2 regions of the Streptomyces sp. NPDC006332 genome follow, and region 2 is predicted to be linked to the other one. Evidence: riboswitches for the same ligand, from Rfam matches in the RefSeq annotation. Region 2 holds a riboswitch; the other holds the start of a gene.
The links. A riboswitch is a leader RNA that binds a small molecule or an ion and turns the genes downstream of it on or off. The one in region 2 is predicted to bind ZMP and ZTP.
Positions count from the first base shown of each region.

Region 1: linked by a shared signal. The riboswitch ahead of ABZ027_RS25070 (bifunctional 5,10-methylenetetrahydrofolate dehydrogenase/5,10-methenyltetrahydrofolate cyclohydrolase) and the one ahead of ABZ027_RS15210 (glycine hydroxymethyltransferase) in region 2 are both predicted to bind ZMP and ZTP.

Region 1 is NZ_JBEXRA010000029.1:76,063-79,455, forward strand. Features, by position in the region: gene ABZ027_RS25060 (ABC transporter ATP-binding protein) at 1-919, shown strand, start outside; gene ABZ027_RS25065 (nuclear transport factor 2 family protein) at 1,113-1,478, shown strand; ZMP/ZTP riboswitch at 1,497-1,577, shown strand; gene ABZ027_RS25070 (bifunctional 5,10-methylenetetrahydrofolate dehydrogenase/5,10-methenyltetrahydrofolate cyclohydrolase) at 1,598-2,446, shown strand; gene ABZ027_RS25075 (TetR/AcrR family transcriptional regulator) at 2,532-3,194, opposite strand; gene ABZ027_RS25080 (YncE family protein) at 3,386-3,393, shown strand, end outside.
Region 2 is NZ_JBEXRA010000014.1:32,399-35,791, forward strand. Features, by position in the region: gene ABZ027_RS15210 (glycine hydroxymethyltransferase) at 1-1,406, opposite strand, end outside; ZMP/ZTP riboswitch at 1,448-1,538, opposite strand; gene ABZ027_RS15215 (LLM class flavin-dependent oxidoreductase) at 1,649-2,500, opposite strand; gene ABZ027_RS15220 (glutathionylspermidine synthase family protein) at 2,699-3,393, opposite strand, start outside.

The sequences.
Region 1 (3,393 bases), on a different contig from region 2:
CACGCTGGTGGCGTTCCTGCTGTTCGTGTTCTACCTCATGTCACCCATCCAGCAGGTCGTCGGCGCGATCACCCAGTACCAGACGGGTGCCGCGGCGCTGGCCCGGATCCAGGAGGCGTTGCGGCTGCCCGCCGAACCGGCCGTGCGTCCCGCGCCATTGCCCTCGCCGGACGCACGGCCCGCCGCCGTCGCCTTCACCGACGTCCGCTTCCGGTACGCCGACGACCTGCCGTACGTCCACCACGGGGTGACCTTCGACGTGCCCGCGCAGGGCATGACGGCGTTCGTGGGCCCGTCCGGCGCGGGCAAGACCACCGTGTTCTCGCTCATCGAACGGTTCTACGACCCCGAGTCCGGCGCGATCACCCTCGACGGCCGCGAGCTCGCGGACTGGGAGCTGCCGCAGCTCCGTTCCGCGATCGGCTATGTGGAGCAGGACGCTCCGGTGCTGTCGGGCTCGCTGCGGGACAACCTGCTGCTGGGCAACCCGGAGGCGGACGAGGACATGGTCACCCGGGTGGTGAAGACGACCCGGCTGGACGGGCTGGTGGGCAGGCTGCCCGGCGGTCTGGACACCCTGGTGGGTCACCGCGGCACCAAGCTGTCGGGCGGCGAGCGCCAGCGGGTCGCCATCGCCCGCGCCCTGCTGCGCCGCCCGCGGCTGCTGCTCCTCGACGAGGCGACCTCGCAGCTGGACGCGGTGAACGAGGCGGCGCTGCGGGACACGGTGGCGGACGTGGCCCGGACCACCACGGTGCTGGTCGTGGCGCACCGGCTGTCCACGGTGACGATGGCGGACCGGATCGTGGTGATGGACGCGGGCCGGGTCCGCGCGGTGGGCACCCACCGTGAACTGGTGGGCGCCGACCCGCTGTACGCGGAGCTCGCGGCGACACAGTTCCTGGCGACCGCGGGCTGACGCCGTGAATCGGACGGCGACGGACACGGTGCCGGTGGGCCCGTCGCGGGCACCGGCGCCGGGCGCCGCACACTCGCCGGAGACGGGGCGTGCACTGCGCTTGCCCTGACCGCCGGGGCGGAGGAGTCTCTAAAGAAGGAGGCCCCAGCGGCCCGCTCCTCGTCGGGCCGCGGCCCCTCGAAGGAGGTTCATCATGGGCACCGCGACAGGCTCCGGATTCGACACCGAAACGTTGCGCCGAGGCATCGAAGGCCCGAACGAGCAGACACTGTTGTCGTTCTACGCCGACGACGCCGAGATTCGGATCGTGGACCGCAACACCCAGCCCAGCCATCCGATGGTCCTGCACGGCCGTGCCGAGATCGCCGACATGCTCCACGAACTCTGCAGCCGCGACATGACGCACAAGATGGAAGGGTGCGTGGCAGAGGGTGACCAGGTCGCCTTCAGCGAGTCCTGCGAGTACCCGGACGGCGTGCGCGTCCTCGCCGAGTCGATGCTGCAGCTACGGGACGGGAAGATCGTCAAGCAGACCATGGTCCAGGCCTGGGACGAGTAGCCGGCGGAGGTTAGGCTGACCGTGGGCCGTGACTGGCGCTGAGGTGGAGCACCACCGGGGAGCGGCCCGCGAACACTGCCGTGCGCCTGGGCGATCCCACATCAGCTCAGGAGTGGACCATGTCTCAGGCCCGGCTCATGGACGGCACCGCGCTCGCCCGGAGGATCGTGGAGGACACCGCCCAGAGGGCGGTCGACGTCACGCGACGCACGGGACAGCGGCCGTGTCTCGCGACCGTGCTGGTCGGCGAGGACCCCGCCTCCGTCACCTATGTACGGATGAAGCAGAACCGGTGTCGCACGGCCGGCGTGGAGTCGCGTCATGTGGCCCTGCCCGGCGCCACCACCACCGAGGAACTCGTCGGCACGCTCCGGGCCCTGTCGGACGATCCCGGTGTGCACGGCATCCTGCTGCAGCACCCGATGGGCGGACACATCGACGAGCGGGCCGCGTTCGAGGCGATCGCCCCGGAGAAGGACGTCGACGGTGTCACCTTCGCCTCTTTCGCCACGATGAGCTTCGGCCTGCCCGGGTTCGTGTCCTGCACGCCCGGCGGGATCATGCGGCTGCTCGACGAGTACGACGTCGACCCGTCCGGCCGGCGGGCCGTGGTCGTCGGCCGCAGCGCGATCCTGGGCAAGCCGGTCGGCATGCTGCTGCTGGCTCGCGACGCCACGGTGACCTACTGCCACTCCCGTACCCGGGACCTGCCCGCGGCCGTCCGGGAGGCGGACATCGTGGTCGCCGCGGTGGGCCGCCCCCGGCTGGTGCACGGCCGGGACCTCAAGCCCGGCGCGGTGGTGATCGACGCCGGCTACAACCCAGGGAACGTCGGCGACGTCGACTTCGACTCGGCCGTGGAGCGAGCCTCGTTGATCACGCCGGTGCCGGGCGGTGTGGGTCCGATGACGATCGCCACGCTGCTGGAGCAGACCGTGACCGCCGCCGCCCGGCAGCTCGGGACGTGAGCGGCGGGTGATCCTCGTCGGCGGTCGGCTCCCGGCTTGGTCGGCGACCGAGCCCCGGACAGCGGGAAGGTCTGATCCGGGACGATCACGCCGCGGACGGCTCCCAGCCCGGTGGGCGCAGGATTCCGAGCAGTTGCCGGACCAGTTCCTCGACGACCTCGTCGAGGGTCGCGTCCACCCATCCGGCGCTCCAGTCGTGCAGGAGCCCGTTGACGCTGCCGATGAACGCCGTCGCCGCGAGCCGGTAGTCGCGGGGCGCCGCCTCCCCGCGGGCCACGGCCGCCACGGCCTCGGCGCACACCAGATCGACCCAGCGGGCACGGCGTGCCAGGCGCTGCTCCTCCAGGCTCGGGCTGACGCCGATGATCTCGACGAAGGTGATGCGGATGCGCCGCGGGTCCCCGGTGACGTTCGCGGCGTACGCGCGAAAGATCGCGGCCGCGCGCTCGGGGAGGGGCAGGTTCTCCGCCGCGCTCACGGCGAGCACCACCGCCTCCTCGGCCCAGTCGTTGACCTCCAGGTGGAGTGCGGTCAGGACGTCCTCGAGGGTGCGGAACTCCTCGTAGAACTGGCGGGTGGACAGGCCCGCGGCCTCGCTGAGCGCGGCGACGGTGGTGGCGCGGTAGCCGGGACTGTCGCCGAAGAGCTGGAGCGCGGCGTCCAGGAAACGGCGGCGCCGCTCGGCCTGGCGCTCCACCGCCGACTTTCCGCCGTATCGGCCGGTCGGCGCCCTGAGCCTGCCTGCCACCGAGCCTCCTTGTCCCGCCCGGCTCCCGGACGTTTCGTTCGCCCTCCCATTTTGTCGTGTACGCAGTCTTGTGGAGAAGGGCCACCCTTCCTTACTTTGCAGTAAGTTGACTCTGAATCCACTCGTGTTCAGATTCGCCATGCCTTTTGGCATGCCCCACTCATGAGCCCTCCTCAGAGGAAAGAGCAGTCATGCCTGC
Region 2 (3,393 bases):
TCGGTGGCGCGGCGGGAGATCTCGTCCGCGATCTTCGGGTCGAGGACGTGCTGGGCCTTGGAGGGGGCGCCCTTGCTGGTGGTGCCGGGCTCCGTGGTGGTCAGGACGCGGTCGATGAGACCGGCGACCTCGTCCATCTCGGCGGTGCCCAGACCGCGGGTGGTCAGGGCGGGGGTGCCGATGCGGATGCCGGAGGTGTACCAGGCGCCGTTGGGGTCGGCGGGGATGGCGTTGCGGTTGGTGACGATGCCCGAGTCGAGCAGGGCGGCCTCGGCCTGGCGGCCGGTGAGGCCGTAGGAGGAGGTGACGTCGATCAGGTTGAGGTGGTTGTCGGTGCCGCCGGTGACGAGGGTGGCGCCGCGGCGCGTCAGGCCCTCGGCGAGGGCGCGGGAGTTGTCGACGATGCGCTGGGCGTAGTCCTGGAAGGAGGGCTGGCGGGCCTCCGCCAGCGCCACCGCCTTCGCGGCCATGACGTGCGGGAGCGGGCCGCCGAGGACCATCGGGCAGCCGCGGTCGACCTGGTCCTTGAGGGAGTCGTCGCACAGGACCATGCCGCCGCGGGGACCGCGCAGGGACTTGTGGGTGGTGGTGGTGACGATCTGGGCGTGCGGAACCGGGTCGAAGTCGCCGGTGAGGACCTTGCCGGCGACCAGTCCGGCGAAGTGGGCCATGTCGACCATCAGGGTGGCGCCGACCTCGTCGGCGATCTCCCGCATGATCCGGAAGTTCACCAGGCGGGGGTAGGCCGAGTAGCCGGCGACGATGATCAGCGGCTTGAACTCGCGGGCGGTGGCGCGCAGGGCCTCGTAGTCGAGGAGGCCGGTGGCGGGGTCGGTGCCGTAGGAGCGCTGGTCGAACATCTTGCCGGAGATGTTCGGGCGGAAGCCGTGGGTGAGGTGGCCACCGGCGTCCAGGGACATGCCGAGCATGCGCTGGTTGCCGAAGGCCTGACGGAGTTCGGCCCAGTCGGCGTCGGAGAGGTCGTTGACCTGGCGGGCGCCGGCCTTCTCCAGCGCGGGGACCTCCACGCGCGCGGCGAGCACGGACCAGAAGGCGACGAGGTTGGCGTCGATACCGGAGTGCGGCTGGACGTAGGCGTGCCGGGCGCCGAAGAGTTCCCGGGCGTGCTCGGCGGCGAGGGACTCGACGGTGTCGACGTTGCGACAGCCCGCGTAGAAGCGGCGGCCGACGGTGCCCTCGGCGTACTTGTCGCTGAACCAGTTGCCCATGGCCAGCAGGGTGGCCGGGGAGGCGTAGTTCTCGGAGGCGATCAGCTTGAGCATCTCGCGCTGGTCGGCCACCTCCTGGCCGATGGCGTCGGCCACGCGCGGCTCGACGGCGCGGATCACGTCGAGGGCCGCGCGGTAGGCGGTGGACTCGTTGGAGAGGGGCTGCTGCTCTGACATGGCGGCCTCCGGGCGGCGTGGCTTGAAGCGGTCACGGTTCACGGGTCGGCCCAGGCGCACGGCACTTGTCACTCTCGCAGGCCGCTCCCCGATGGTCCGTCCCATCCCAGCGCGCCAGTCACGGCCTGTCGGCCAGCCTACCGGGCACGCCGGGGGGCGGCGGTTCCGCGTCCACCATGCGAGCGGTGAGATGAGAGGGAGGGGGGACGCGGAGCGCCGCCGTCTGGAGGATCCGCGCGCGGTCAGAACAGGGCGTCGGTGAGGCGGTCGATCTGGTCGATGTCGGGGGCCCAGCAGTAGAGCATGACCTCGTCGGCGCCGATGTCGAACAGGGCGTCGGCGGTCTGTCGGATCTGGTCCGAGGTGGTGAGGAGTCCGTTCTCCATGGAGGCGGCGTGGCCGGTGAACTCGTAGTAGCCGCGGAGGTTGCGGCGGGCCAGGTCCACGGTGGACTGCGGGCCGAGGGCGACGCTCACCTGGGCGACCAGGCGCGGGCGGCCGGGGCGGTCGTACTTCTGCCAGATCGCCTCGACACTGCGGAACAGTTCCGACATGTGACGGGGCGGCAGCGCGGCGCCGAGGAAGCCGTCGCCGAAGCGGCCGACCCGTTCGAGCGCGGCCGGGGCGAAGCCACCGAACAGCACCTCGGGGCCGCCGCGCCGGGCGGGCGCGGGGCCGATGGGGCCGATGTCGTCGCCGTAGGGCTTGCCGGACCAGGCGCGGCGCAGCAGGGTCATCTGTTCGTCGAGGCGCTGACCTCGACGGTGCAGGTCGATGCCGGCGGCGCGGCAGTCGTCCGGGCGGCCGCCGACGCCGATGCCGAGGGTGAAGCGGCCGTCCGAGAGGCGGTCGAGGGTCGCGGTCTGCTTGGCCAGCAGCGCGGTGTTGTGGTGGGGCGCCAGCAGCACCTCGGTCTGCACCCGGATGCGGGAGGTGGCGCCGGCGAGGGCCGCCAGGGTGACGAGGGGCTCGGGGTTGTCGTAGACGAGCCGGTCCAGCAGGCCGAGGGTGGTGAAGGGGCCGGTGTCCGCGCGCCGGGCCCAGGCGGGGAGCTGGGCGGGGTCGTCGATGGGAAGGCCGAGGCCGATGTTCATGGGGAGGTTCCTCCGGAGGGCATGCCTGATACGGATGCCGCCCCTCCATGACGCCACGCGCTGTGCGTGGGCCTGCTCCCGTTCTGCGGCGATGGTTCCAGAGAGCTCTGTTTCCTCAGAGTGGGGCGACCGTAACGCGGCCGGTCCGGGCCCGGCAACGCGTTTTCCGACGGCTCCTCGACGGTCCTCGACGGCTCCTCAGCGGACCACGTGGGGCAGGAAACGGGCGTACTCGTCCGTGACCAGGCCCGAGGACTCGCGGATGCCGAGGCCCGCGGACTCGCCCTCGACGACCCAGGCGCCGAGGACCACGTGGTTGCCGTCGAAGTCGGGCAGCGGGGCCAACTCCTGGTAGCAGCAGGCGTCTTCGCGCGGGGTCGGGGCGGGGGCCGAGGGGGCCGGCTGGTGGATCGTGACGCCCGCGCCCTCTCGGCCCAGCAGGGGCTTGGCCACGTAGCCGGTCGTCCGTGCCAGCTCCCGCGGTCCGTCCAGGTGGGCGGCAAGCAGGTTCGGGTGGCCCGGATACAACTCCCAGAGGATCGCCAGCAGCGCCTTGTTGCTCAGCAGCATCTTCCAGGCCGGTTCGATCCACAGGGTGCTGCCCGTCCCGCCGCCGTTGTCGAGGGTGTCCAGGACGTGGTCGGCGAACCGGTCGGTGGTGAGCCACTCCCAGGGGTAGAGCTTGAAGCAGCTGCGGATGAAGCGGAGTTGGTTGTCGACGAAGCGGCCGGACAGGGGGTCCCAGCCGATCTCCTCCATGGCGATCCAGTCGGTGTCCAGGCCCGCCTGCTCCGCGGTCTCCTTCAGGTAGGCGACCGTCATGAGGTCCTCGCCGAGTTCATCGGCCGAGGAGTGGGCGAAGTAGAGGGGGCTGCCGGGCGGGAGGAGGGTGG